DNA from 4 places in the Nocardiopsis sp. NPDC101807 genome. Region 3 is predicted to be linked to each of the others. Evidence: riboswitches for the same ligand, from Rfam matches in the RefSeq annotation. Region 3 holds a riboswitch; each other region holds the start of a gene.
What was found. A riboswitch is a leader RNA that binds a small molecule or an ion and turns the genes downstream of it on or off. The one in region 3 is predicted to bind thiamine pyrophosphate.
Positions count from the first base shown of each region.

Region 1 (7,138 bases), on a different contig from region 3:
AAAGACTCGCTTGTACTGATGGCTGAAGCGGGGCATGGTGAGGCGTGACAGACCGTCGCACCGAGGCGCGGTCGAGCGCCGAACGATGAGCCGGAGATGAGTCGTCCATGACCGTCACTGTGTCCGCCACCCTTGCCGTCAACGAAGCCCTCGCCGAGAAGCGGCGCCAGGGGGTGCGCGTGCTGCCGCTCGGCTTCGGCGAGGCCGGGCTCCCGGTCCACCCGGTCATGCGCGACCAGCTCTCCGCGGGCAACGGCGCCAACGCCTACGGCCCCGTCGCCGGGTCGGCGGCCCTGCGGGAGGCCGCGGCGGGCTACTGGGAACGCCGCGGACTGCCCACCGACCCCGGCCTGGTCATCGCCGGCCCCGGCAGCAAGCCGCTCCTGTACAGCCTCCTGCTGGAGATCGGCGGCGACACCGCGATCGCCGCGCCCAGCTGGGTCAGCTACGCCGCGCAGAGCCGCCTGGTCGGCCAGCGGCCGATCCTGGTCCCCACGGCCACCGGCCAGGGCGGGGTGCCGCAGCCCGACCTCCTGCACGCCGCGGTCACCGCCGCCCGCGAGGAGGGGCGGACGGTCAACGCCGTCATCGTCACCCTGCCGGACAACCCCACCGGGACCGTGGCCGACGCCGACACCGTCCGCAGGCTCTCCGAGGTGGCGCGCGAGCTCGACCTGCTGATCATCTCCGACGAGATCTACCGCGACCTGGTCCATCCGGCGGGCCCGGGCGAGGACCCCGTCCAGATCCACAGCCCCGCCGAGTACGCGCCCGAGCGCACCGTCATCTCCACCGGCCTGAGCAAGAACCTCGCCCTGGGAGGGTGGCGGATCGGCGTGCTGCGCCTTCCCGACTCCGAGGCCGGCCACCGGCTGCGCGGCGGGCTGCTGGGCGTGGCCAGCGAGATCTGGTCCAGTCCCGCCGCCCCCGTCCAGGAGGCGGCCTCCCACGCCTTCACCGAGCCGGCCGAACTCGTCGACCACATCGACCGCAGCCGCCGCCTGCACGGCATCGTGGCCCGCGCGGTCACCGGGGCCTTCGAGCGCGCCGGCGCGACCGTCGCCGCCCCGCGCGCCGCGTTCTACCTCTACCCCGACTTCGAGCCGGTCCGCGAAAGACTGGCCGCCCTGCACGGCGTGACCACCGGCCCGGCGCTGACCGGACTGCTCCTGGACCGCTTCGGCATGGGCGTCCTGCCCGCCCTCGAATTCGGCGAGGGGCCCGGCGCCCTGCGCATGAGGGTCGCCACCAGCCTCCTCTACGGGGAGTCCGAGGAGCGCCGCTACACCGCGCTCGCCGCCACGGACCCGCTGGCCCTGCCCTGGATCCGCGCCCACCTGGACAGGCTCGACGAGGTCCTCGCCATGCTGCTCGACGCCGCTCCCAGCGCCGTCGTCACGAGGGCCCGGGCCACCGCCCAGACCGTCGGCTAGACCATCCCGGCGCCCGTCCCGTGGAAGGGGGCGGGGCGGGCGCACACTCTTCCGGCCTCCCCCGGACGCTCCTTCCGGGGGAGGCCGGAGCCCTGTCCGGCGCCGGACCGCTCCGGTCCCCGCCGACCGGAGCCGCTCAGGCGGACCGCGCGGCGTCGGTCCCCCGCGCCGCCAGTTCGCGGCTGGGCGTGATCACCGCCCGGTAGTGGCCGATGAGCTGGTCGCCGACCGCCTCCCAGCTGCGGTGCGCCACCGAGGCGCGGGCCCGTCCGGCCATCCTCTCCCGCACGGCCCCGTTGTGGGCCAGGCGCCCGACCGCCACGCGCAGCTCGCGGACCGAGTCCGGCGCGAACAGGAGCCCGTTGTGCTCGGGGACGACCAGGTCCAGCGGCCCGCCCGCGGCGGGGGCGACCACCGGCACCCCCGAGGCCAGCGCCTCCTGGACGGCCTGGCAGAACGTCTCGTCGGCCCCCGTGTGGACGAACACGTCCATCGACGCGTACAGCCGGGACAGCTCGGAGCCCGTGCGCTGCCCGGTGAAGACGGCGTCGGGCAGGCGGCGGCGCAGGCGGGAGCGCTCGGGACCGTCCCCGACCACGACCAGCCTGATGTTGCGCAGGCGGGCCACGTGGGCGAGCAGGTCGACCCGCTTGTCCCGGGCCAGCCTCCCCACGTAGCCCACGACGGTCTCGCCGTTCGGCGCGAGCCTGCGGCGCAGGCCGTCGTCGCGGTGGGCGGGGGAGAACCGGCGGGCGTCGACACCGCGCTGCCACAGGTCCAGCCGGGGGAACCCGCGTCCGGCCAGCGCCTCCATGGCGGCAGAGGAGGGGACGAGCGTGCGGTCGACGGCGGAGTGCGTGCGCTTCAGCAGGGACCAGACGCCGTCGCCGCCGGGCAGGCCGTAGCGCGCCGCGAAGCCGGGGAGGTCCGTCTGGAACACCGCCACCGTCGGGAGGGCCCAGCGGCGGGCGGTCTCCACCGCCGCCGATCCGAGCAGGGCGGGCGAGGCCAGGTGCAGCACGTCGGGGGCGAAGGCGCGGACGGCCGCGGTCATCGTGCGCCGGGCGGGGAGGCCCACGGGGAAGTCCCGGTAGAAGGGCAGGGGGAGCGAGGGCATGCGGACCACGGGGAAGCCCGCGTAGGAGGACGGCCCGGGGCCGGGGGCCAGGACGAGGGCCCGGTGCCCGCGCGAGGCGAGCAGTTCGGCGACCCGGCAGACGGAGTTGGTCACCCCGTTGACCTGCGGGAGAAAGGACTCCGTCACGATCGCCACGCGAAGCGGCTGAGAGGGCTCGGTCGGTGGCATGCGGGGGCTCCCAACGCCGGGGGAAGGCTGGTGCCGACACTAGGACCGCCGGATGAACCGCGGTCCGGCACGGGGGGAACCCCTTCCGAAGCGCAGGCGTGGGCCGGGCGATCGGACGGTGACCCGCCCGCGCGCGCCTGTGGCCGCCCGGTGACGCCCGGATGGCTATGATCGCCTGACGTGACCGCCATCCCTCTCCTAGGAGTCGCCCGGTGACCCTCGTCGAATGGGCGGAAGCCGTCCACCGTGAACTGGAGCTGACCGGTACGGAGCCCCTGGGCAAGGAGGACGTCGACCGCGTCCTCGACCTCGCCAGGGACGCCGCCCACTCCGTGGCCCGCCCCGCCGCCCCGCTCACCACCTACCTGCTCGGCGTCGCCGTCGGCCGGGGCGCCGACCCGGCCCGGGCCGCGGAGGTGCTGAGCAGGCTCGCCCTCTCCCACAAGAAGGACGACTCCTGACCGCTGCCCTCCCCCAGGGGCCCCGCGGTGACCGGGGCGTCCGGCGGGCGGGCGCCCCCGGCCGCGGTGCGGCGGGCACGGGGCGCGGCGGGCAAGGCTTCGCCGCGTGTTGCCGTGATTTCCCTGCGTCACCGCCCGGTGTCCACTAGCGTCGGCACGTCCCTCCGGACCGCCGGACCCCGCCTCGCCGTGCCGGTGGCGCCGGGCCGACGCGCGCACCGAGACGGAGACCCCCGTGGACCTGCTGCTCGACATGGCCGGAGTACTGAGCGGCATCATCTGGGGTCCGCTCGTCCTCCTCCCGTTGCTGCTGGTCACCGGGGTCTACCTGACGATCCGGCTCCGGGCGCTCCAGTTCACACGGCTCGCCCACGCCCTGTGGCTCGCCCTCGTCCGGCGGGAGGAGGTCGGCGAGGGCGTCAGGGGCGACATCTCGCACTTCCAGGCCCTCAACACCGCCCTGGCCGCGACGACCGGCGTCGGCAACATCGCCGGGGTGGGGCTGGCCATCGGGCTCGGCGGGCCGGGCGCCCTCTTCTGGATGTGGGTCACCGGCGTCCTCGGCATGGCCACCAAGTACAGCGAGGCCCTGCTCGGGGTGAAGTACAGGGTCACGGACGAGAGGGGCGAGCAGGCCGGCGGCCCGATGTACTACCTGCGCCGGGGCCTTCCCGGGGGCCTCGGCGTCCTCCTCGGCTGCTCGTTCGCCGTCTTCGGGGCGGTGGCCGCCTTCGGCATCGGCAACGGCACCCAGGCCAACGCCGTGGCCGAGGCGGTCAACGACGCCACCGGCGTCGACCGGCCGATCGTCGGCGCGGTCCTGATGCTGCTGACCGCCGTGGTCGTCCTCGGCGGCATCAGGGGGATCGGCCGGGTCGCCTCCGCCGTGGTCCCGTTCATGATCATCGGCTTCGTCCTCATGAACCTTCTGGTCCTGGCGGTGCACCACGACCGGATCGGCCCCGCCTTCGCGCTGGTCCTCGGCGACGCCTTCACCGGCACCTCCGCGGTGGGCGGGTTCGCGGGCGCCACACTGATGCACGTCATCCGCCAGGGCGTCTCCCGCGGCATCTTCTCGAACGAGTCGGGCATGGGCACCGGCGCCATCGCCGCCGCCGCGGCCAGGACCGACCAGCCGGTCCGCCAGGCCCTCGTCGCGATGACGCAGACCTTCGTCGACACCGTGATCATGCTGACCCTGACCGCGATGATGATCATCACGACCGGGGTGTGGCAGGACACCGGCGCCGCAGGAGTGGAGGGCGGCGACAAGGGCATCCTGCTCACCACCTCCGCGATGGAGGTCGGCCTCGGCCGGATCAGCCCGGACCTGGCGGGCCTGGGCCCCGTGTTCGTCACCTGCGCGGTGGTGGTCTTCGCCTACACCACCATCCTCGGCTGGGCCTACTACGGCGAGAGGTGCGTCGTGTACCTGGCGGGGCGCGCGCTCGTCGTGCCCTACCGGCTGCTGTTCATCGCGTTCGTCTACGTCGGCGCCACGGCGCAGATCGACGCGGTGTGGCTGTTCAGCGACATCGCCAACGGGCTCATGGCCCTGCCCAACCTGATCGGGCTGCTCCTGCTGTCCCCGGTGGTCGTCGCGGAGACGAGGAAGTTCTTCGCCCACCCGGACTGGCGGGACCCGGACGCGGTCATGGAGCCCGTACGGGGGTAGCGGTACGGCCGGCGGCCCACCGCGCCCCGGCCGCGGCCCTCGCGGACGGGCCGCACCGCCGGGGCCGGGCCTCACCGGGGAGGGCGCCGGCCGCGCCCTCCCCGGTCGGCGGGCCCTACTTCCACCAGGCGTGAAAGTGGTGCACGGGCCCCTGTCCGCCTCCGGCGTCGATCTCGTCCGCCCGCCGGAGCGCCTCGGTCAGGTAGGCCTTGGCGTCGCCCACGGCGGAGGCCGTGTCCGGCCGCTGCGGGAGCAGGGCCGCGATCGAGGAGGACAGGGTGCACCCCGTGCCGTGCGTGTTGCGGGTGCGGACCCTCGGCGAGCGGAACTCGACCGGGGCGGAGTCCCGGGTCACCAGGATGTCGACGCAGTCCTCGCCGGCCAGGTGGCCTCCCTTGAGCAGGACCCCGCGCGGACCGAACTCCAGCAGGCGGAGGGCCTGGTCGTGCATCGCCGCCAGGTCGGCCGCCTCCGGCTCGTCCAGCAGGTCGGCCGCCTCGGGGAGGTTCGGCGTGACCAGGTCCGCCCGGGGCAGCAGCCGGGTGCGCAGCGCGTCGACGGCGGAGGGTTCCAGCAGCCGGTCGCCGCTCTTGGCCACCATCACCGGGTCCACCACCACGCGGGGCAGTCCGTGGCGCCCGATCGCCTCGGCGACGGCCTCGGTGACCTCGGCCGTGCCGAGCATGCCGACCTTGACCGCGTGCACCGTGGCGTCGGAGAAGAGGGTGTCCATCTGGTGGGCGACGAATTCGGCGGGGATCGGGTGGACCCCGGTGACGCCGCGCGTGGACTGGGCGGTGAGGGCCGCGACCACGGTCATGCCGAAGGCCCCGTGTGCGGAGAAGGCCTTGAGGTCCGCCTGGATCCCGGCGCCCCCGCTGGGGTCGCTGCCGGCGATGGACACGATGTTGTACGCGCTCATGGGCGTTCCTTCGCTAGTACGAACTAGGGCAGGTTCGACGGGTGTGCTCTCAGCCGGTGGACCCACCGGCACCCCGCGCCGTCGGGGCCGCCGCGTGGGCGGCCCCGCTCAGTGTGCGGCCGACCCGAGGGGGTCGGCGTATGTGTTCCGGGCGTGCGGGCCCGAGGGGCCCGTACGGCTGCCGGCGCCGTTCAGAGGGTGGGTGCGTTGTCCGCGGACCGGGCCTTGAGCAGCTTGCGGACGCGGGCGATGACGAACCACAGGAACAGCAGGGCGATGATGACGAGCACGATGTTGCTGATGAGGCCGCTCCACTGCACCAGGATCGGCTTGATGGCCGGGCCGAAGGCGTAGCCGAGGCCGATCCAGATCGAGTTCCAGACGGCGGAGCCGATCACGGTGTACACGGAGAACTTGAGGATGGGCATCCGCTCGATGCCCGCGGGGACCGAGATGAAGCTGCGCACCAGTGGCACGCACCGGCCCAGGAGCACGGCGAGGCCGCCGAAGCGGGCGAAGAAGCGCTCGGCCTTGTAGAAGTCCTCGACCTCCAGCAGGGGGGTCTTCTCCACCAGCCACTTGGTGCGGTCCCGGCCCAGCAGGGCGCCGATCGCGTAGAAGCCCCAGGCGCCGACCAGGCAGCCGATCGTGGCCCACAGGATGGCGAGCCAGACGTTCATGTGCCCGTCGTAGGCCAGGAAGCCCGCACCGGGCAGGACCGCCTCGCTCGGCATCGGGGGGAAGAAGGTCTCGATGAACAGGGCCACGCCGACGCCGGGCTCGCCCAGGGTCGTCATCAGGCTCAGAACCCAGCCGATGAAGCCCTCGTACTCGTGGACGACCTCGCCTTCCATCGCCAGGTTCGACGCCGTCCACAGATTCGCTGTCATGAGAAGTGGCTTTCCGTTCTTTCCGGTCAGACGCCGGTCGGGACGTGGGCGGCCTCGGCCCGCGAGCGCTTGCGGCGCTCCCAGACGATGGCGGCGGTCACGATCACGAAGCCGGCGACGATGAAGACGACTGTCACGGGGACGTCGGTGGGGGTGACGACCTCGCGGGACTCGGTCTGCCACGGCCACAGGGCGCGCAGCGAACCGGCCATGAGGCCGGTGAGTACAACGAGGGTCATGTGGTGAAAGTTCTCCAGGAGGTGCTGGAGCAACTTCACGAACAGGGACAGGCCGGTGAGCATGCCCAGGGCGAAGACCGCCAGGTAGGCGATGTCCAGGTCGCCGACCGCGCTGATCGTCGGCTCGTAGAGCCCGAGGGTGAGCAGGATGAAGGAGCCGGACAACCCCGGCAGGACGAGCGCGCAGACGGCCACCGCGGCGGCGAGGAAGA
Region 1 is NZ_JBIWMK010000001.1:1,066,421-1,073,558, reverse strand. Features, by position in the region: gene ACIRPH_RS04600 (pyridoxal phosphate-dependent aminotransferase) at 108-1,433, shown strand; gene ACIRPH_RS04595 (glycosyltransferase family 4 protein) at 1,570-2,706, opposite strand; gene ACIRPH_RS04590 (DUF6457 domain-containing protein) at 2,952-3,200, shown strand; gene ACIRPH_RS04585 (alanine/glycine:cation symporter family protein) at 3,436-4,875, shown strand; gene thiD (bifunctional hydroxymethylpyrimidine kinase/phosphomethylpyrimidine kinase) at 4,991-5,797, opposite strand; TPP riboswitch at 5,786-5,883, opposite strand; gene ACIRPH_RS04575 (DedA family protein) at 5,989-6,687, opposite strand; gene ACIRPH_RS04570 (DUF368 domain-containing protein) at 6,714-7,138, opposite strand, start outside.
Region 1: it holds a riboswitch for thiamine pyrophosphate, as region 3 does, so the genes downstream of both, thiD (bifunctional hydroxymethylpyrimidine kinase/phosphomethylpyrimidine kinase) here and thiC (phosphomethylpyrimidine synthase ThiC) in region 3, are expected to answer to the same signal.

Region 2 (7,138 bases), on a different contig from region 3:
CCGCGGGGGCGTTGTAGACGGTGTGGTTGCCGGTGAGCCCGGTGGACCGGACCCCCTGGTCCTCGGTCCAGGGCAGGTCCAGGTTGAGGCGGCCCGCCTCCGCGACCAGCTCCGCGGCCGTGGGGCGGTTGCGCATGTCGCGGGAGACGGCGCGGTTGACCAGCGGGCGCAGCGCCTCGTGCATCCCGTCCATGTCGATCTCGCCGTTGAGGATGCGGAAGAAGATGACCTCGAAGGAGCCCGCGCCGTAGGGCGGGCGTCCCGTGGAGGCGAAGGCGACGGTGCCGCCCCAGGCGTGGATGTCCGTCGCCGGACCGAGGTCGGTGCCCTCGATGACCTCCGGGGACAGGTAGCTGGGGGTGCCGACGAACGTGCCGGTCTGCGTCAGCTTGGCGCCGTCCACGGCGTGCGCGATGCCGAAGTCGATGACGATCGGCTCGCCGTTGGAGATGATCACGTTGCCCGGCTTGAGGTCGCGGTGGATCACCTCCACCGCGTGGATGTCCTGGATCGCACGGGCGAGCCCGGTGATGAAGCGCGTGAGCGCGCGGCCCCGGAGCGGGCCGTGGTCGGTGACGGTCGCGTCCAGCGTGGGCCCGGGGATGTACTCGGTGACCACCCACGGGAGCTCGGCCTGGGTGTCGGCGTCGATGACCTCCGCCACGTTGGGGCTCTGCACCCGTCGCATGGTCTCGACCTCGCGGGCCAGCCGGGCCCGCGCGATGTGGTCGCCCGCGACCTCCGGCTTGAGGACCTTCAGCGCGACGAACTGGTCGGTCCGGGGATCCTCGGCCTGGTACACCACGCCCATTCCGCCCTGCCCGATACGGCGGCGGATCACGTAGTGGCCGATGCGCTCCGGCAGCTCCTCACCCGTGGGGAAACCTGCCGACATTGCCATCGAGAACTCATCCCCTCAAAAGACCGCATACCACCACGTCCAGCTTATCGGCCGGGGGATGGGTCAACATTGGCTTGTGTGGCCCGTCTCGGACCGGTGTGGTCTGTTCGGGACCGCCGGAGGGTCATGGGGGTCCGGCGGCCCGTCCGCCCTCGGACGACCACCACCGAGTATGACGGAAAACTGACGTGGGCGGTTCCGACCCGCTCGTCTCGACTGGCCGGATCCGGACGACCGGAGCAGGTCCTGTATCGCTACTTAACCTGACAAATGACTAAAACCATGCCAAAAAACAACAAAGCTTTGGGGAAGGGAGGGGCGGGCGCACCGGCCCGAACGGCCCGGACCCCCGCCCCGAACTGCGCGGCGACCCGCGTCAGCGCCCGTTGAACACCGCCTTGCCCGGCCCCTGCTCGACGAAGCTCCGCATCCCCGTCTTCTGGTCCTCGGTCGCGAACAGCCCGGCGAAGTGCAGGCGCTCGATCTCCAGCCCCGAGTCCAGGTCCGTCTCCAGGCCCCGGTCGACGGCCTCCTTGGCCGCGGCCAGCGCCACGGCGGGCCCCTCCGCGTACCGGGCCACCAGGGCCACGGCCGCCCGGTAGACGTCCCCGTCCGGGACGACCTCGTCGGCCAGCCCGATGCGCCCGGCCTCCTCCGCCCGCACGTGCCTGCCGCTGAAGATCATCTCCTTGGCCCGCGCGGGCCCGATCAGGCGCGGCAGGCGCTGGGTGCCGCCCGCCCCCGGGATGACGCCGAGCTGGATCTCGGGAACGCCCAGCCTGGCCCCCTCCCCCACGACCCGGAAGTCGGCGGCCAGCGCCAGCTCCAGCCCGCCGCCGAGGGCGTACCCGGTGACGGCGGCCACGACGGGCTTGGGGATGCGGGCCACCAGGGTCAGGGCGTTCTGGAGGCCGCGCCCGTACTCCAGCATCTCCGCGTGGGTGCGGTCCGCCATCTCCTTGATGTCGGCCCCCGCCACGAACACGCGCTCGCCGCCGTAGAGCACCACCGCGCGCACGGCGGGGTCCGCGGAGACCCTCGTGGCGGCCTCGGCGATCTCCGCCGTCAGCACGGCGTTGAGCGCGTTGACCTTCGGCCGGTCCAACCGGAGCACGGCCACCGCCGGGTGGTCCGGATCGGTCTCCACGCGCACGAACTCGCCCACGAACTCCACCTCTTCCACTTCGACGTCACTGTCCCGGGCTACCTAACCACCCGTGTCAGGAGAACAGCAGCACCAGGGTGCCGAGCCGCGCGGACAGCGCGTACGCCCCCGCCAGCAGCAGGGCCGCCCCCGCGAGCAGGAGCGTGTCCCCGCCCCGCCAGCGGCTCTCCCTGGCCCGTGTGCGGGGCCCGGTGCCGAACGCCCTGGCGTCCATCGCCGTCGCCAGCAGGGTTCCCGTCCGGATCGACCGCACCAGCAGCGCGAACAGCCTGCCGAAGAACAGCGTGACCATCCGCACCGGGTTGCCCCCGGCCTCCAGGCCGCGGGCCCTCCTCGCCAGCGTCACGGTCCGCCACTGGTCGGCCAGCAGGGGGATCAGCCGCAGCGCCGCCAGCACGCCCATGGCGGGGCGCTCGGGCACCTTCAGCCTCTGCACGAGCCCGTCGGCCATCTCGGTCGGATCGCTGCTGACGGCCGCGACGAGGCCGGGGAGGGCGATGGCGAGCAGGCGCACCGCGGCGCCCAGCGCCCCCTCCGCGCCGTGTTCGCCGTACAGGTAGTTGACCAGCCCGCTGGAGAGCCCCATGAGCAGGAAGGGGCCGCCGAGGACGAGCAGGGTGCGCCGGCCGATCCCGCTGAAGGGCAGGACCAGCAGAACGCCGGCCAGCACCACCCCTCCGGTGACCGCGTCCACGGCCGGGACCAGCCCGAGCCCCAGCAGCAGCGCGGCCAGGAGCTTGGCGGCCGGGTTGAGCCGGGTGAGCCGGCGGCGCGCTCCCCCGTCGCCCGGCGCCTCCGGGGCGGAGGCGTCACCGCCCCTGCGGCCCCGGTCCTCCGAGACGCTCACAGCTCCGCCTCCCCCGCCGTGCCCCGGACCGCGCGGCCCTCCGCCACGCGCACCCGCACGTCCGCGAAGTGCCGCAGGAGCAGTTCGTCGTGGGTGGCCACGACGACGGCGCACCCCCCGGCCCTCAGCCCGTCCAACAGCTCGACCAGCTCCGTCCACGTCCGGGTGTCCTGGCCGAAGGTCGGCTCGTCCAGGACGAGGACGCCGGGCGCGTGCGAGGGGCCGGAGCTGAGCGCCGTGGCCACCGACAGCCGCCGCTTCTCGCCCCCCGAGAGCGTGTAGGGGTGGGCGTCGGCCAGGCCGGTCAGGCGCAGCCGCTCCAGCAGCTCGTCCACCCGTTTCTCGGTCCCGGGCCCGTCCGCCCCGGCCCGCCGCGGGGCGAACAGCAGCTCGTCCCGCACGGTGCCGGTGACGAACTGGTCCTCCGCGTGCTGGAAGACGGTGCCCACGTGGCGGGACAGGAGCCGGGCGGGCCAGCGCGCCAGGGGCCGCCGGTCGGCCCCTGCCAGGGGGCCGCGCGGCAGGACCGCGCCCCTGTGGGGTCGGGAGAGCCCCGCCAGCAGAGTCAGCAGCGTGGACTTGCCCGCCCCGTTGGGGCCGGTCAGGGCGGTCGCCGTGCCGGCCGCGACGGAGAGGTCCACCCCGTCCAGCACGGTCCTCCGGGGCGGGGCGCCCACCCCCAGCTGGGAGGGGGTGCGCGCGGTGACGCCCACCGCCTCGACGCGGGGGCCGCCGCCCGGCGCGGGGACCGTGGCGGGGGAGGGCTCGTGACCGGGGACCCACACGCCCTGCTCCGCGAGGGAGCGCCCGTGCGCGGCGAACACGTCCGCCGGGTCCCCGTCGGCGACCACTCCGCCGCCCGGTGCGACGACCACGACCCTGTCCACCAGTCCGACCACGTCGGCGACCCGGTGCTCGACCAGGAGCAGGGTCGCCTCGGTCTCGGCGAGCAGGCGTTCCAGGACGCCGCGCACCAGGGCCGCGCCCGCGGGGTCGAGGTTGGCGGTGGGCTCGTCCAGCAGGAGCAGGCGCGGGCGCATGGCGAGCGCGCCGGCGATGACCAGCCGCTGCTTCTCACCGCCCGACAGCGCGCCGGTGGGGTGGTTCCGCCCGTACGGGAAGCCGACCGCGCCGAGCGCGTCGTCCACCCTCGGCCAGATCAGGCCGGGGTCCACCCCCAGGTTCTCCGGGCCGAAGGCGACGTCGTCGCCCGCGCGGGCCATCACCAGCTGCGTCTCCGGGTCCTGGCCGACCAGGCCGACCCCTCCACGGCCCCGGTCGGCGGGGAGGCCGTCGACCAGCAGCGTCCCCTCCTGGTCGCCGTTGAGGGCGCCGTCGGGGCCGGTGAGTCCGGCGAGGGAGTGCAGCAGGGTGGACTTGCCCGCCCCGGAGGCGCCGAGCAGCAGCACGCGCTCACCGGGCCCGACCGTGAGGTCCACCCCGCGCAGGGCGTAGGACTCGCGGCCCGCGTGGCGCCACCCCCAGCCGGACAGCTCGACGCGTGCGCCGCCCCCTCCGGGGGACCGGAGGGGGGCCGGTGCGGCGGGGTGCTCCGCGGTCGCCCCCGTGGGGCCGCGGCGGTCGTGGTCGGCCACGGGTCAGCCCCTGGCCGAGGGGAAGGGGGCCAGCGCGCCGGACCTGGCCAGCGCGGTGGTGAGGAGGCGGGCGCCGACGCCCGCGATGACCGCCGCGCTGATCACGACGATGACGCCGTAGACGAGCTGGAAGTGCAGGGGCCAGGTCACGTTGTAGACGATGTTGTCGCGGACGGCCGGGGAGAGGCCGGCCGCGGCCGCCGCGAGCACGGCCACGCCCATGCCCCAGCGCCGGTAGCCGAAGGCGAGGAAGACCAGTTCGGGGAGGAGGCCCTGGAGCGTCCCGTCGAGGATCACCATGACCCCCCACTGCGTCCCCAGCACCGCCGACACCAGGGAGGCCGCGATCGAGGTGAGCAGTGCGGCGCCCGGCTTGCGGATGACCAGTCCGCCGAGGACGCCGGAGATCAGCCACATGCCGTAGACCGCCGCCTGCGCGGGTGGGAAGCCCACGAAGAGCGGGGTCGTGACCGACCAGACGATGTTCCAGAGCCAGAAGACGACGCCGACGGCGACGCCGATCACGGCTGCCACGACGATGTCGACGGTGCGCCAGCCGCGCAGCCGTCCGAGGACGTCGCGCCAGAATCCGGTGCGCCCGGTATCGGTGCTCATCAGGTGGTGTCCCTTCGTCGGGGTGGACGAGGGCCCATGTGGCCAAGAGCGACGCCGGAGGACGTGCCGCGCCCCGGGACCGTCCCGGGTGCGCGGGAGCACGCCGCCGGAGACGGGTTCCTACGACTTCCTTCGCTGGCATGACCCAGATCAGGTGTGTAAGGGTCTGCGGCCGGGTGCCGCACTCTCAGCGCTCACGCGCTCCCCTGTCGGTTTCCCTCCATTATGCGTCAACAACGGGGGCCGCGGGGTGTTCCCTCCCCGCGGCCCCCGTTTTCCGCCCCTCGTCGGGGCCCCGCCCGGCGGCGGGAGCGGTCAGGCGTCGCCCTCGTCGTCCCCGCCCTTGGGCGGTGTCGACGACGGGTCGCCGAACGCCTTCGGCGACGGGGCGAAGCCCTCGGCCGGCAGGTCGGCGGTGGCCCCGCGCATGGTGGCCTGCCAGATGGGGCCGGGCAGCGTGCCGCCGTAGACGATGCCGTAGTAGCGCCCGCCGATCGTCACGCCCTGGAGCGGGTTCTCCTCGCCGCCGCGCATGTCGCCGACCACCACGGCCGACGCGAGGTTCGGGGTGTAGCCGGCGAACCAGGCGTAGGCGGCGTTGTCGGTGGTGCCGGTCTTGCCCGCGGCGGGGCGCCCGAGGCCGAGGCCGTTGGCGGTGCCGCCCTTGAACGTCTGCTGGAGCAGGTGGTTGACCCCGTCCGCGACGTCGCGCCCGACCCTGCCCTCCTCGCAGTCGGTGCGCGCCGCGACCTCCCGGGTGCCCTCGGCGCCCTCGCGGCCGATCCGCACGGAGACCACCGGGACGGGCTCGCAGTAGGTGCCGCGGGCGGCGAACGTGGCGTACGCGTTGGCGACGGTCAGCGGGGACACCTCCTGGTCCCCCAGGGTGAAGGAGCTCCAGACGCCCAGCGGCTCGCCGTCGGCGCGGTGGATGCCGACCCGCTCGGCCATCTCCGAGGTCTCGCAGAGGCCGACGCGCTTCTGGAGCTGGGCGAAGTAGGTGTTCACGGACCCCTTGGTCGCGCTGATCATGTTGTGCCGGCCGCCGTCGCTCTCCCCGGCGTTGCTCACGCTCCACCCGGACATCACGCCGCCGTCGCAGTTCTCGAGCCCTCCGACCGAGACGCTCTCGGGAGAGGAGAAGCTGGTGCCGTAGCCCAGCCCGGAGTGCAGGGCGGCGGCCAGGGTGAACGTCTTGAACGTCGACCCCGCCTGGTAGCCGAGCGAGCCGCCGGCCTCGCTGTCCACCGCCAGGTTGAGGGAGGTCGTGCCGAGCGCCTCGTCGTCGAACCCGTAGCGCAGGTTCTGCGCCATGCCCCGGATCCGGCCGGTGCCGGGCTCGACGATGGCCTGGGCGGCGAACTTGGTGGACTCCTCCGCCGGGACGTACCGCTCGATGGCCTCCTCCGCGGCCCGCTGCGCCTCCCCGTCGAGCGTGGTCCGCACGGTGATGCCGCCCTTGGTGAGCGCCTCGTCGCGCTCCCCCTGGAGCTCCCCGAGGATGTCGGAGCCGCGCAGCCAGCGCATGACGAAGTCGCAGAAGAACGGCTGCTCCGAGTGGTAGCAGCTGCCTCCTCGCGGGGTCGGGTCCAGGGCGAGCCCCCGGCTCGCGTACTCCTCGACCTGCGCCGCGTCCAGGTGCCCGGTCGCGCCCATCCGCTCCAGCACCAGGTCGCGGCGCTCGCGCGCGGCCTCGCGGTTGTTGAGCGGGTCGTAGAACGAGGGGCTGCGCACGAGCCCGACGATGGTGGCGGCCTGCGCCGGGTCCAGGTCGGCGGCGGAGACGGAGAAGTACCTCTGGGCCGCGACCTCGATGCCGTACGCCCCCGCCCCGAAGTAGGCGAGGTTGAGGTAGCCCTCCATGATCTCGTCCTTGGTGAGGCGGTCCTCGATGTCGATGGCGTGGCGCAGCTCCAGCAGCTTGCGGCCCAGGGTCTGCTCGCTGGCGCGCTCCACCTCCTCCTCGGTGGAGGCCTGCTCGATGAGCAGGTTCTTGACGTACTGCTGGGTGATGG
Region 2 is NZ_JBIWMK010000008.1:156,089-163,226, forward strand. Features, by position in the region: gene ACIRPH_RS24185 (protein kinase) at 1-901, opposite strand, end outside; gene ACIRPH_RS24190 (enoyl-CoA hydratase/isomerase family protein) at 1,278-2,066, opposite strand; gene ACIRPH_RS24195 (energy-coupling factor transporter transmembrane component T family protein) at 2,122-2,913, opposite strand; gene ACIRPH_RS24200 (ABC transporter ATP-binding protein) at 2,910-4,406, opposite strand; gene ACIRPH_RS24205 (ECF transporter S component) at 4,512-5,123, opposite strand; TPP riboswitch at 5,234-5,341, opposite strand; gene ACIRPH_RS24210 (transglycosylase domain-containing protein) at 5,439-7,138, opposite strand, start outside.
Region 2: it holds a riboswitch for thiamine pyrophosphate, as region 3 does, so the genes downstream of both, ACIRPH_RS24205 (ECF transporter S component) here and thiC (phosphomethylpyrimidine synthase ThiC) in region 3, are expected to answer to the same signal.

Region 3 (7,138 bases):
GTGCTCAAGCCCTAGGAGCCGGAAGGCGGGCGGGGGAACCTCGGGGCGGTTCCCCCGCCTCGGGGGACACTGGCTACTCGGCGAGGGGGAGGTACACGCGTCTGCCCTGTTCGGAGAACTCCGCCGACTTGTCGGCCATGCCCCGCTCGATGGCAGCGACGGTGTCCAGGCCGTGCTCCTCCGCGTAGCGGCGCACGTCCTGGGTGATCTTCATGGAGCAGAACTTGGGCCCGCACATGGAGCAGAAGTGCGCCGTCTTGGCCGGTTCGGCCGGCAGGGTCTCGTCGTGGAAGGACCGGGCGGTCTCGGGGTCGAGGGACAGGTGGAACTGGTCCTGCCAGCGGAACTCGAAACGCGCCTTGGACAGCTCGTCGTCCCACTCCTGGGCCCCGGGGTGCCCCTTGGCCAGGTCGGCGGCGTGCGCGGCGAGCTTGTAGGTGATGACGCCCGTCTTGACGTCGTCGCGGTCGGGCAGCCCGAGGTGCTCCTTGGGCGTGACGTAGCAGAGCATCGCCGTGCCGAGCCAGCCGATCTGCGCGGCGCCGATCGCCGAGGTGATGTGGTCGTAGCCGGGGGCCACGTCGGTGGCCAGGGGGCCGAGCGTGTAGAACGGCGCCTCGCCGCACAGCTCCTCCTCCAGGCGCACGTTCTCCGCGATCTTGTGCATGGGGACGTGCCCGGGTCCCTCGATCATCACCTGGACGTCGTGCGCGCGGGCGACGTGGGTGAGCTCCCCCAGGGTGCGGAGCTCGGCGAACTGGGCCTCGTCGTTGGCGTCGGCGATCGACCCGGGGCGCAGCCCGTCGCCGAGGGAGAAGGTGACGTCGTACTCCCGGAGGATCTCGCACAGCTCCTCGAAGTGGGTGTACAGGAAGCTCTCCCTGTGGTGGGCCAGGCACCAGGCGGCCATGATGGAGCCGCCCCGGGAGACGATGCCGGTGACCCGGCGGGCGGTGAGCGGCACGTACCGCAGCAGCACCCCCGCGTGCACCGTCATGTAGTCCACGCCCTGCTCGCACTGCTCGACCACGGTGTCCCGGTAGACCTCCCAGCTGAGCCGGGCCGGGTCCCCGTCGACCTTCTCCAGTGCCTGGTAGATGGGCACGGTGCCGATCGGGACGGGCGAGTTGCGCAGGATGCGCTCGCGGGTCTCGTGGATGCGCCTGCCCGTGGACAGGTCCATGACGGTGTCGGCGCCCCAGCGGGTGGCCCACACCATCTTCTCGACCTCCTCGGGCACGGAGGAGGTGACGGCGGAGTTGCCGATGTTGGCGTTGATCTTGACCAGGAAGTTCTTGCCGATGATCATCGGCTCGGACTCGGGGTGGCAGCGGTTGGCGGGGATCACCGCGCGGCCCAGGGCCACCTCGGAGCGGACGAACTCGGGGTCCACGCCCTCGCGTTCGGCCACGAAGCGCATCTCGGGGGTGAGGGTCCCGGCCTTCGCGCGGGCGAGCTGGGTGGACGCGCCGCCGGCCGGCGGGCGGTCCCCGGCCCAGGCCAGGCGGGTCGGGGGAAGGCCCCGGTGGACGTCGACGGACACGGCGTCGTCGGTGTAGGGGCCGGAGGTGTCGTACAGGTCGAAGTGGCTGCCGTTGCTGAGTCCCACCCTGCGCCGGGGCACGCGGAGCGTGTGGCCCTCCGGGGTCACGACCTCGCGATAGACCTTGGATGATCCCATGATGGGACCGGTGGTCACCCGGTGAACGGCGGTGTCGGAACCTCTGGTGGAACTGACGTCACGACCGTCGGTAGCCGTCATGGCATGCCTCCCTACGTCGGAATTACCCGAACAGGTTCTGCGGTCGGCGACACCGTCGAGTCGCCCTCTCAGCCCGCCATGGCGCGAGCTCCCGCGTTGCGTATTCACATGTGTGGGCACGTCGTGCGTGCCGCGGCGCCTCGATCCCGGCGCCGGGGCCCTGCGGCCCCGCACACCATACACAGGTCCGCCCCCGCTGTGTCCACCGCCACAGGGGTCAGAAAAGTGTCCCCGGTTCGCCACCCCCGGTGTCGGTGAGGGGTTCGAGCAGGTCGGGACGGTTGTTCTTGATGGTGTTGACGTCGGTGGACACCTCGTCGACCGCGAACCGGTCGACGGGGGTCTCCCCCAGCAGGTGCGCGAGCTCGTCGGCGCCCGAGGCGGGGTCCAGCCAGGCGGCCCAGTCCTCCGGAGGCACGACGACCGGCATGCGCTCGTGGATGTGGTCGAGCCCGGGCGCCGCCCCCGTGGTGATGACCGCGCAGCTCCACACCCAGGCGGCGGGGTCGTCCTCGGGAACCTCGGGGTCGCGCCAGCGCTCGAAGATGCCCGCCATCGCCAGGGGGCGGTCGTCCCGGTAGTGGATCGCGTAGGGCTTCTTGTCGGCCTTGGCCTTGCGCTTCTTGTGCTGGGGGTCGGTCGCGGGCGAGGTGCTGGCCTGGACGGTGCCGTCCTTGCCGACGAGCTGCCACTCGTAGTAGGCGTCGGCGGGCAGCAGGCACCGGCGGCGCCGGTAGGCGGTGCGGAAGGCCGGCTTGTCGGCGACCGTCTCGCTCCGGGCGTTGATCATCCGGTAGCCGACGTTGCGGTCCCTGGCCCAGGAGGGGACGAGGCCCCAGCGCAGCGTGTGCAGGCTCCTGGGCCCGGGCGGGCCCTGGTCGCCGGCCCGGGGCGGCGACCCGAGCACGGCGTACACCGGTCTTCCCGGCGAGATGTTGTAGTCCGGCTCCAGCTCCTCCAGCGGCGGCCACGACCGGGGATCCGCCTCCTCGGTGAGGGCCTGCTCGGGCAGCCCGAAGGCGAGCTGCAGCTGGTGCACGTTCCGGGACTGGGCATAGCGACCGCACATGTGTCCGATACTACGGCGTGGCCTTCCCGCCCACCGCCGGAACACAGGCGCGGACGGGGCCCGGTCACCACTGCGGGTCGAGGGGCTCCCCGGCGCGCCGGCGCCCGCGCCCACGGGCGGGGGCCTCCCGGCCGGCGTCCGCGTCCCCGCTCAGCGCACCGTCCGCGGGTGCGCCGTCCGCGCGGTGGCCCCGCCATGCCTGGACCAGGCCGACGAGGACCGCCAGCCCTCCGAGCGGCCCCAGGGTCCGGGGCGCCCAGGAGTCCAGGGCGCGCAGCAGCACCGACCTGACGCGGGCCTGCTCGGCGTAGCCGGAGACCTGGTTGTCCGCCATGGCCAGTTCCGCGTGCAGGAGGGGGACCTCGCCCCCGTCGTCCTGCGGACGCAGGGTCTCCGCACGCGTCTCGTGGGCGTCGACCACGATCCCGCTGACCGGCTCCACCCAGAACGTGCGGCTCACCTCCAGCCAGCGCGTGGCGGTGACCGTCCCCCGGGCGCCGGACCGGAACAGCTCGGCGGGCACCGGGCGCGCCGACTCCGGAACCTGGGCGGCCTCGACCCACTGGCTGTACCGGCGCACGGGGACCCCGGCGACCTCATCCCACTCCTGGAACTCCAGCATCGGCGCGGAGCGCACCTCCGCGTCGTAGAACGGGTGGTCGCCCTCCTCCGCCCCGGGCGGCCACGAGTACACGAGCCCCGCCTGGCGGACCGCGCGGTCGCCGTCGACGTGCTCGCCGCAGCAGTTGACCGCCCTGCCGGTCTCGCGGTCCACGATCACCCGCCGGCTCCAGTGGTCGATCATCCGGTCGGGCGCCGAGGTGTCCACGGACACCTCCCACGCCGACCAGTCCCCGCCGTGGGCCGAGCCGTCCACACGGGTCACCCGGGTGAGCTCCGCGGCCTCCACCCACCGCCAGGTGGAGGTGTCGAGGTAGCCCGCGTCCTCGTCGACCATCCTGACGTCGAACCGGGTCTGCGCCGGCAGCAGGGCGATCCTCTCGTGCACGTACAGCGGCAGCAGGGCGGCCAGTGTCAGCAGGAACGCCCCCAGCGCCACCATGACGGCGCCCCGCGGCACGGCGCGTGCGGGGGACCCGGGCGGGCCGACCTGGCTGTCGGCCGGCGTCCCGATCGCGCTCATGCTCGGGCCTCCTCGGAGTCGGGCTCCCTCAGGTCGTCGTCACGGGGCTCCGCCGCCGGGGCGCCCCGCCCGTCCGCCCCGCCGGGGTCCGGACGGCGGGTGGACCCGGCGGCCCCCGGATCCGCCCGGGCCTCCCCCCGGGCCGGGGCCGGGTCGGCGTCGTCCGGGTCCCCGTCGCCGCGCTGCCCCAGGGCCAGGACGAGCCTGGCGAGCGCGGGCAGGCACAGCAGCTGGGCCGCCCAGCCGCGCAGCGCTCCCCCGAACGCCTCCGTGACGTCGTGGAAGGGCATGTACAGGGCCAGGTGGGTGCCCAGGGCCAGGGACAGCCCGGCCAGGCCCAGCGACACCACCGGGGGCCACGGCCCGGCCAGGTGGGGCAGGAGGCGCCCGCCCATCGACGGCCGTCCCGGTCTGGCGTGCCTCAGCCGCCGGGGCGCGCGGCGGCCCAGCCACCACATGCACAGCAGGATCAGACCGACCAGGGCCGCGCCGACCCAGCCCGCGACCCAGACCCCGTAGGCCAGGCCGAGCGGCAGGACCGCCCAGCGGCCCGCCCAGCCGGGGCCGGCCGCGGGCAGGGACCGGGAGCCGCGCGGGGGCGAGGACCGGTGGGCGCGCCCGCCCGGCAGGAGCCGGCGGGGCCACAGCGCCGCCACCACCAGCACCGCGGCCAGGACGGCTCCGGCGGCGAGGGCTCGGTGGTAGGCGGCGTCGGGCGTGTACGTCAGGGTGACCGTGCCCGCGCTGCCCTCCGGGAGGACCCAGGCCTGCTTCCACCCCTCCAGGCGGATCGGCTCCAGCGGCGCGTCCCCGCCCTCCAGGACCGCACGCCAGCCCTCGTTGAAGTTCTCGTTGACGACCAGGAAGCTGTCCTCGTCGACGTCCACGTCGAACCGGCGCTCGCCGGGCCCCCACTCGTGCAGGGCCTCCACCTCGGCCGTGGTGACCTCGGCCCGGTCCGCGGCGGGCCCGGCGGAGCCGATGAGCGCCGAGCGCACCTCGTAGCGGTTGCCCGGGTCGACCACGACCCGGTTCTCGCCCTCGACCAGGTCCAGGTCCGTGCAGCTCTCGTAGGGCACCGGCCGACCGGTGAGCTGGTCGGCGAGGGCTCCCCCGCTGATCCGGGTCTCCACGCGCTGTCCGTTGACCCGCAGCGTGGGGCCCAGGCCGCAGGCGGTGGACGCGTCGCCCTCGGGCAGCGGGTCGACCGGTTCGACGCCCGGGATCTCGACGGTGCCGATCTCCAGCGCCTGCCCCTCGGGGCGCTCGAACGTCACCCGCAGCGAGGACGCGGTGAACTCGGCGAAGTCCACCCGGCCGCTGCCGTCGATCCAGCCCTCGCGTACGGTGCCGCCGCCCTCGACGGTCACGCGGATCGGCCGCATCACGCTGTCGGCGCGCGGGAACTCGACGGCCAGGTACCCGATCCCGGTGGGAGCCCCCAGGTCGATGTCGAGCCAGGGGTTCTTCTCCTCCGGGTCCGGGTACCAGACGGTGCTCTCGTCACCGTCCAGGACGCCCCGGCCCATGGCCGCCGGGTGCTCCACCGCGGTGGAGGAGGCGGTCACGTGCGGGTGGGGGCCGGCCCGGTTCGCGGCGTTCTCCGCCTCCCTGGGGTCGGTGAGCACGACCTCGCCGGTCACGGAGTGCGGCGCGGAGGCCGCGTCCGCCGACAGGTCGAAGGTGCGGTCCAGCCCTCGTGCGTCCTCCCCCTGCACCTGGAGGCGCGGGTTGCAGACCCACACGTGGGAGCCCTCCATGCAGCCGGGCGCGGTCCCGGTGGAGCCGGTGAACAGCAGCGTCCCGGCGTCCGCGGGGCCGGGCACGCGCAGGGTGCGGTCCAGTTCGAGGCCGGGGACCGAGACGGAGGCGATGCCCACGCGGGTGCCGAACCGGTACTCGGGCTCCCAGGCGAGCTCGTCCACGCGCACGCGCAGCGTGCCGGTGGGCCCGGGCGGGGCCATGAGCTCCTGCGGCTCCGCCGTCGCGGCGACGGGGACCTCCGCCTCGCCGTTGTCGGTGACCAGCGTGACGCGGGAGGGCGGTGGCTCGTCGGCGAGCTGCTCGAAGGCGATGCTCAGCCCCGTGAGGTCCTGGGGCTCGGAGAACTCGATCTCGAGCCACTGGCCCAGGGCCCCGGTGAAGGCGCTGGACCGCCACGAGGTGGTGAGGTCGTCGTCGAGCGCGGCGTGCGGGGCGTGCCCGGGGTCGCGGTCGCCGGCGCGCGCCCCCGCACCGCTCTCGGACGAGGAGGCCCTCACCGAGTCGATCCCGATGTCCTCGGCGTGGGCGACGTGGTCCTCCCAGGCCGGGTCGAGGACGTCGGGCGCGGGGACGTCGCGTTCGAGTTCCTCGTCCTCGGTCAGGGTCGCGGACACGTTGCGGCGCACGTCGGGGTAGACGACCTCGCGGCGGCGGGCGGTGTCGGTGACGATCGTGTCCTCCGCGGCGATCCCGGCGGTGCCGGGGTCGTCGCCCAGGAGGACCGGGCGGTCGTCGGTGAGCAGGCCCTGCTCGGCCAGGTGGAGCACGGACTCGGGTCCGCCGGTGACCCTCAGCGTCCCGTCGGAGGGAACGGTGCCCACGGTCGGGGCCGCCTCCCCGACCTCGTAGACGGTCAGGGCCGGGTACGGCTGGTCGAACCACTGGGAGGCGGACTGGTGGTCGAGGGAGCCGATCACCGGGCCGAACTCGGCGGCCTCGGTGATGCCGGGCGAGTTCCGGAGGGCCTGGTGGACGCGTGCGGGCCAGCCGCCGTTGTTGGCGGTGCGCTGGAGGTCGTTGCGGACCAGGAGGTGGGTGACGCCCATGCGGGCGAGGGTGGCGGAGAGCCCGGCGGAGCCGCGGCCCGAGGAGACCCTCTGGTCGATCTCGTGGGTGATGCGGGAGACGCCCGCCGAACCCCACGGGATGATCTGGTGGTTGGTCCAGGCCCCGTCCAGGAGGGGCTGCAGGGGTTCGTCGAGGGGGCGCCCCCACTCGTACTCGCCGCGCGCGGAGCCCGGCAGGGCCATGGTCATGCCGCGCTCGTCGGAGCGCTCCTCCAGCCAGTCGGCCGCGTCGTACCAGTACTCGGGGATCCGCTCGTAGCCCCCGGCGGGGGCGATGCCGACGGTGCCGACGGGCACGAGGGTGACGAGGAAGACGGAGGAGGCGCCGCCCG
Region 3 is NZ_JBIWMK010000004.1:438,933-446,070, reverse strand. Features, by position in the region: gene ACIRPH_RS14870 (KGGVGR-motif variant AAA ATPase) at 1-15, shown strand, start outside; gene thiC (phosphomethylpyrimidine synthase ThiC) at 74-1,762, opposite strand; TPP riboswitch at 1,756-1,867, opposite strand; gene ACIRPH_RS14860 (SOS response-associated peptidase) at 1,980-2,831, opposite strand; gene ACIRPH_RS14855 (DUF3068 domain-containing protein) at 2,896-3,975, opposite strand; gene ACIRPH_RS14850 (alpha-(1->3)-arabinofuranosyltransferase) at 3,972-7,138, opposite strand, start outside.

Region 4 (7,138 bases), on a different contig from region 3:
CCGCGCGGGGGTGTCCCGGATCGTCTACCTGTCCTTCCTGGGCGCGGGTCCGGCCGCCACGTTCACGTTCGCGCGCACGCACTTCTACACCGAGGCCCACATCAGGTCGACGGGGGTGCGGTACACGTTCCTGAGACCCAGCCTGTACCTGGACCTGCTGCCCGGCTGGGTGGGGGACGACGGCGTGGTGCGCGGCCCGGCCGGCGACGGCCGGGTCGCGTGGGTGTCCCGGGACGACGTGGCGGACGTGGCGACGGCGGTGCTGACCGACCCGGCGACCGCGCTCGCCTCGGAGGACACGACCCACGACGTCACCGGCCCGGAGGCCCTGACCCTCGGCGCCACGGTCGACAAGCTGGGCACGCTCACCGGCCGCTCCGTCCGGTACGTGCCGGAGACCTGGGAGGAGGCCCTGGAGTCGCGCCGCCCCACCGGCGCCCCGGAGTGGGCCGTCGAGGGGTGGGCCTCGTCGTACGCCGCGATCGCCGCGGGGGAGCTCGACGAGGTCGCCCCGACGGTGCCCAAGCTGACCGGCCACCCGGCCCAGTCCATCGAGGGGTTCCTCCGGCGCCATCCGAGCGCCCTGTCGCACGTCGGGGTCTGACCGCCGCACGCCCGCCCGCCACCGCCGCGCCCCGTGCGCGGCGGTTTCGTCGTCCCGGGGCGCGACCGGGCCGGGAGTTCCCGCTCAGCCCCCGGTGCGGGCGGTCAGGCGCTCGCGCAGCCCGGCCGCGGCGGCCCGGGGGTCCTCGGCCTCGGTGATCGCGCGCACGACCACGACCCGGCGGGCCCCCGCCTCCAGCACCGCGTCGATGGTGGTCGCGTCGATCCCGCCGATGGCGAACCACGGGCGGTCCGTGCCCAGGGCGGCGGCGCGCTCGACCAGGGACAGGCCGGCCGCCGGGCGGCCCGGCTTGGTGGGGGTGGCCCAGGTGGGGCCGACGCAGAAGTAGTCGCTCCCGGCCTCCCCGGCGGAGGAGGAGGCGGCCGCGATGTCGTTGTTGGAGCGGCCGATCACGGGGTCGGCCCCGATGATGTCGCGGGCCATGGGCACCGGCAGGTCGCGCTGGCCCAGGTGCAGGACGTCGGCGCGCACCGCGCGGGCGATGTCCGCGCGGTCGTTCACCGCGAGCAGGGCCCCGTGCCGCTCACAGGCCTCCCGCATGACCTCCAGGGCCGCGATCTCCTCGCGGGCCTCCAGCCCCTTGTCCCGGAGCTGGATGATGTCCACCCCTCCGGCCAGGGCCGCGTCGGTGAACTCGGCGAGATCACCGCGCCCGGTCCGGGCGTCGGTGCACAGGTACAGAAGGGATGCGTCCAGGCGCTTGCGCAGGCTGGTTCCATGGCTGGTCCTCACCCCGCCCACCCTAGGCCCTCGCCGGTCGGCCCCCCGGAGGGGAGGCCGCCCGACGGCGCGCCGTTCCCTAGAAGGCCATGCCCTGGGCGCGGCGGCGCACCTCGGTGCCCCGGTTCTCGCGCATCGCCTGGATGGGAGTCCCCGGCAGGGTGTCGTCGGGGGTGAAGAGCCAGCGCAGGGCCTCCTCCGTGGAGAAGCCCGCGTCGGTCAGCAGCACCAGGGTCCCGGGCAGCCCCTTGACGAGGTCGTCGCCGTCGATGAAGGCGGCGGGGACGGACAGCTGCCCTCCGCGGACCACACCCATCATGCGGTTCTCGCGGATCAGGGTCTTGATCCGGTTGGGGCTCACGCCGAGCGGCGCGGCCGCCTCCTTCAGGGTCAGCCACTCGCCGACCAGCGTGTCGATGTCGATGTCGCTTCGTGTCACTCCCCCAATCTGCCACATCCCCGCGGGGCCCGGACACCTTCCGGCGCGGCGGGGTCCGGGCGCCGTGGAGATACCCGCCACTGCCACGCGTTCCGGGAGGAGGTTCTAGGATGGGGACAGACCTCTGCACATCCCGCGGGAGCCGGGTGGGACCCGGCTGAGAGGGAGGCTGTGAGCCTCCGACCGCACGAACCTGATCCGGGTCATGCCGGCGAAGGGAGTGGGAACAGCGCCGTGCGCACCGAGAACGACCCCCGACACGAAACGATTCGTCCTACCAATGGCGGTCCCGGGGACGCGCCGGAGCGGACCGTCGTCGTGGTCGGCGGCGGCCTCGTGGGGAGGGTCACCGCCTGGCGGGCGGCCCAGGAGGGCCTTCGCGTCACCCTGGTCGAGCCCGACCCCGTGACCGGCCCCGCCGGAGCCCGTGCCGCCTCCACCGTCGCGGCGGGCATGCTCACCCCGGCCACCGAGGCCGTGTTCGGCGAGGAGCCCCTCATGGAGTTCGGGGTCCGCTCCGCGGGCATGTACCCCGGGTTCGTCGCCGAGCTGGAGGCGGCCGGCGGGATCCGCGTGGGCTACCGCACCACCGGGACCCTCCTGGTGGCCTTCGACCGCGACGACATGGCCGTCCTCGCCGACCTGCACCGGCTCCAGGAGCGCCTGGGCATCGCCACCGAGCGCCTGACGAGCCGCGAGTGCCGCCGGCTGGAGCCGATGCTCGCCCCGTCCGTGCGCGGCGGCGTACTCGCCCCCGACGACCACTCCGTCGATCCCCGGCTGCTGCTGCGCGCCCTGGCCGCGGCGGGCGGACGCGCGGGGGTCACCGAGACGGCCGGCCGGGCGGAGGAGGTCACGGCCCCCGGCCCCGGGGGCGCCCGGCTGGGCGTGCGCCTGGACGACGGCCGGGTCCTGCCCGCCCACCAGGTCGTCCTGGCCGCCGGCTGCTGGAGCGACCGCGTCGCGGTGCCCGAACCGGTGGTGCCGCCGCTGCGCCCGGTCAAGGGCCAGCTCCTGCGCGCCCGGGTACCGGCCGGGGAGGCGCCCCTCGTCGGCCGCACGGTCCGGGGCCTGGTGAGGGGCTTCACCACCTACCTGGTGCCGCGCGCCGACGGAGAGGTGATCATCGGCGCCACCCAGGAGGAGCTGGGCTACGACACCTCGCTCACAGCCGGGGGCCTCTGGCAGGTCCTGAGGGACGCGCGCGAGCTCGTCCCGGGGGTGACCGAGCTGGAGGTCACCGAGACCTGTGTGGGCCTGCGCCCGGGCTCGCCGGACAACGAACCCCTGCTGGGGCCGACCCGGGTCCCCGGCCTGCACCTGGCCGCGGGGCACTTCAGGCACGGGGTCCTGCTGACCCCGGCCACCGGGGAGGCCATGGCGCGCGCCCTCACCACGGGCGCCCTTCCGGAGTACGCGCGCAGGTTCGCCGCGGACCGGGCGACCGGCGACGCGCACACGACGACGTGGGAGTAGGAGAGGCAGTGCAACTCATCATCAACGGCGACCTCCGCGAGTTCGCCGACGGCACGACCGTGGAGGCGGTCGTCCGCGACCTGACCGCGCCGGGCGGCGGCACGATCCCCGGCGGGATCGCCGTGGCCGTCAACGACGAGGTGGTGCGCCGGGCCGCGTGGGCGGACGGCGCGCTGGGCGCGGGCGACCGCGTGGACGTCCTCACCGCGGTCCAGGGAGGCTGAGCATGGACGGACACGCGACCGGCCGCGCCGAGGACCCCCTGGTGATCGCCGGGACCTCCTTCGGCTCGCGGCTGATCACCGGCACCGGCGGGGCTCCCTCCCTGGAGGTCCTGGAGGAGGCCCTGGTGACCTCCGGGACCGAGCTGACCACCGTGGCCATGCGCAGGGTCTCCCCCGGCGCGCAGGGGTCGGTGTGGGACGTCCTCTCCCGCAACGAGATCCGCGCGCTGCCCAACACCGCCGGGTGCTTCACCGCGGCGGACGCGGTGCGCACCGCCCGGCTGGGCCGCGAGGCACTGGGCACGGACTGGGTGAAGCTGGAGGTCGTGGCGGACGAGCACACCCTGCTGCCCGACCCGGTGGAACTCCTGGACGCCGCCGAGCAGCTCGTGGACGAGGGGTTCACCGTCCTGCCCTACACCAACGACGACCCGGTGCTGGCCCGGCGCCTGGAGCAGCTGGGGTGCGCGGCCGTGATGCCGCTGGCCGCGCCGATCGGCTCCGGGCTGGGGATCCGCAACCCGCACAACCTCGAACTGATCGTGGAGGGGGCGGGGGTCCCCGTGATCGTGGACGCCGGGATCGGCACCGCCAGCGACGCCGCCCTCGCGATGGAGCTGGGCTGCGACGCGGTCCTGCTGGCCACGGCCGTGACCCGCGCACAGGACCCGGTGCGCATGGCCGCCGCGATGCGCGACGCCGTCCGGGCCGGCCGGGGCGCCCGCCTGGCCGGGCGCATCCCGGTGCGCCGGCACGCCCTCGCGTCGTCCCCCGCGGTGGAGTAGCGCCCGCCCCCGGGGCGGCCCGCCGCCGCGCACCGCCGCACACGTCCCGCCGACGGCGCGTTCGGCCCCCGCCGGGGCGTGACGCGCCCCGGCCGCCGGGGCGCACGGGGCGCGTGTTCCGTCCGGGCGTGACCGGTCCCACCCCGGGCGGTCCGCCCGGACGGCCCCCGGGTGCCGCGCCCCCGCGGGGACCGGGCCTCCCGGTTCCCGGACCGGGCGGCCCGGCGCGCACCAGTCCCGTGAGGACCCGGGCGCCGTCCCCGGAACGTTTGGCACCGTCCCCTAACGTGGGATGGGTGTGCGGCCCGACGGAGGGCACAGCACGCTCGCCGATGAACCAGGCGCGAACGCCCGCCACCGAGGGTGGGGAGGCGCGACGCGACCGCGAACCGCGGGGCAGACCTGGCGTGGGCTTCCGCTATCGTGTCGGTTCGACACCCGGTGTCGGGTACGCGCCACCAACCGCGACAGCCCGCGCTCCCCGCAGCAAGGACACTACTCCGCCGTGGACATGACGACTTCCGACCCGCTCGTAGGCGCGACCCTCGACCGACGCTACTTCGTCGAGTCCAGGATCGCCGGAGGCGGGATGGCGACCGTCTACGTCGCCCACGACCTGAGGCTGGACCGCCGCCTGGCGTTGAAGGTGATGCACCCGTCGCTGGCCCAGGACCCCACCTTCGTCCAGCGCTTCATCAACGAGGCGCACTCCGTCGCCAAGCTCTCCCACCCCAACGTCGTCCAGGTCTTCGACCAGGGTGAGGACCAGGGACACGTGTTCCTGGCGATGGAGTACGTGCCCGGCCGCACCCTGCGCGACCTGCTCAAGGCCCGCGGGCGCCTGTCCCCGCGCGAGGCCCTGAACGTCATGGCGTCGGTCCTGGCCGCGCTCGGCGCCGCCCACCAGGCGGGCATGGTCCACCGCGACGTCAAGCCCGAGAACGTCCTCCTCACCGAGGACGGCCGGGTCAAGGTCGCCGACTTCGGCCTGGCCCGCGCCGTGGAGCAGTCCAACCAGGGCCTCACCCGGACCGGCACCCTCATGGGCACCGCCGCCTACCTGGCGCCGGAGCAGATCGAGAAGGGCGTCGCCGACGCCCGCAGCGACGTGTACGCCGCGGGCATCATGTTCTACGAGCTGCTGACCGGCGGCCAGCCGCACACCGGCGAGACGCCCATCGCGATCGCCTACCAGCACGTCAACGAGGACGTGCCGCGCCCCTCGCACTTCCTGCCGGGCCTTCCGCCCGAGGTGGACGCGTTGGTCACCAAGGCCACCGAGCGCGACCCCCGCTACCGTCCGAGCAACGCGGGCCAGTACCTGGCCAAGGTGCTGGAGGTCCTGCACCGCCTGCCGGCCACGGCCCCCGGCGGCGAGGCGCCGCTCGCGCCCGTCGCCCCGACCGCCGCGACGGCGTCCGTCACCGCCCCCCAGCTCATCGCGGGCGGGGCGGGGCCGGGCACCGAGAACGCCACCATGGTCGTGGACATGAACAGCGCGGGGCTGCGCGACGACGGCTACGACGACGACGGCTACGACGACTACCCGGACGAGCGCGACTCCCCGCGGCGCCGCAGGCTGCTGATCGGGATCGGCGCCGCCGTCCTGGCGCTGGTGGTGCTCCTCGCCGGCTGGTGGTTCCTCGTCGGGCGGTTCGAGACCGTGCCGGACGTGGTGGGGCAGAGCCCCGAGGCCGCGCGCGAGGCCATCCTCGACGAGGGGCTGGTCTACACGCTCGCGGAGGAGCCCGTCTACAGCGACGCCGAGCCGGGCAGCGTCGGTCGGACCGACCCCGGGCAGGGCGAGCGCCTGTCGCCCGGGGACGAGGTGACCGTCTACGTCTCCCAGGGCCCGCAGAACGTGACCATGCCGGACCTGCGGGGCGAGGACGCCGCGAACGCCCTCGCGGCGCTGGAGGACCTCGGGTTCTCCCCGGACAACCTCGAACAGGTGGACGTCGACGACGAGGACGTCCCGCCCGGCGAGGTGATCTCCACCGACCCCGAGGCGGGCGCCGAGGCCGACCGGGAGGACACGGTCACGGTCACCGTCAGCCGCAGCATCTCCGTCCCGGCCGTGGTCGGCCAGGAGCAGGGCGCCGCCCGGACGGCCCTGGAGGAACTCGGCCTGTCCGTCAGGGTGGTCGAGGAGGAGAGCGAGGACGTCGACGAGGGCCTCGTGATCCGGCAGAGCCCGGACAACGGCGCCAGCGTGGGCGCCAACGGCGAGGTCACCCTGACCGTCTCCACCGGACCCCCGGGCGTCGCGATCCCCGACGTGGTCGGCATGCCGGTGCGGGACGCCAGGGAGGAGCTGGAGGACGCCGGCTTCGACGTGGAGGTCGAGCGCGTCCTCGGCGGCAGGGTGGTCTCCCACCAGTCGCACACGGGCGAGGCGCCGGAGGGCACGGCGATCACGATCACCGCGACCCCGGGCGGCATCGACTTCGGGGACCTCGAGGACGACGACTGACGCGTCCGCGCGCCCGGGGGCCGGGCGCGCGGGCCGGGGGGGGGGGGGGGGGGGGGGGGGGGGGCCCCCCCCCCCCCCCCCCCCCCCCCCCTCCGCCGTCGCGCACCCGGGACGGCGAGGCCGGCGGGCCCCCGCGCCGACACGTCCCGCGCGGGTGCGCGGACCGCCGGCCCGGGGCCGCCCCGGTCGGGATAGGGTCCCTGCATGGCGACCGAGGAGATCCGGGTACTGGTGGTGGACGACCACCCGATGTGGCGCGAGGCTGTCGCACGCGACCTGGGCGAGGCCGGGATCGAGGTGGTGGGGACGGCGGGCGACGGCGCCAAGGCGCTGCGCATCGCCCCGGCCGCGCGTCCCACCCTGGCGGTGGTGGACCTGCACCTGCCGGACATGACC
Region 4 is NZ_JBIWMK010000007.1:77,427-84,564, forward strand. Features, by position in the region: gene ACIRPH_RS21680 (SDR family oxidoreductase) at 1-604, shown strand, start outside; gene thiE (thiamine phosphate synthase) at 689-1,357, opposite strand; gene ACIRPH_RS21690 (Rv2175c family DNA-binding protein) at 1,425-1,802, opposite strand; TPP riboswitch at 1,910-2,022, shown strand; gene thiO (glycine oxidase ThiO) at 2,052-3,260, shown strand; gene thiS (sulfur carrier protein ThiS) at 3,269-3,484, shown strand; gene ACIRPH_RS21705 (thiazole synthase) at 3,487-4,269, shown strand; gene pknB (Stk1 family PASTA domain-containing Ser/Thr kinase) at 4,775-6,742, shown strand; gene ACIRPH_RS21715 (response regulator transcription factor) at 6,947-7,138, shown strand, end outside.
Region 4: it holds a riboswitch for thiamine pyrophosphate, as region 3 does, so the genes downstream of both, thiO (glycine oxidase ThiO) here and thiC (phosphomethylpyrimidine synthase ThiC) in region 3, are expected to answer to the same signal.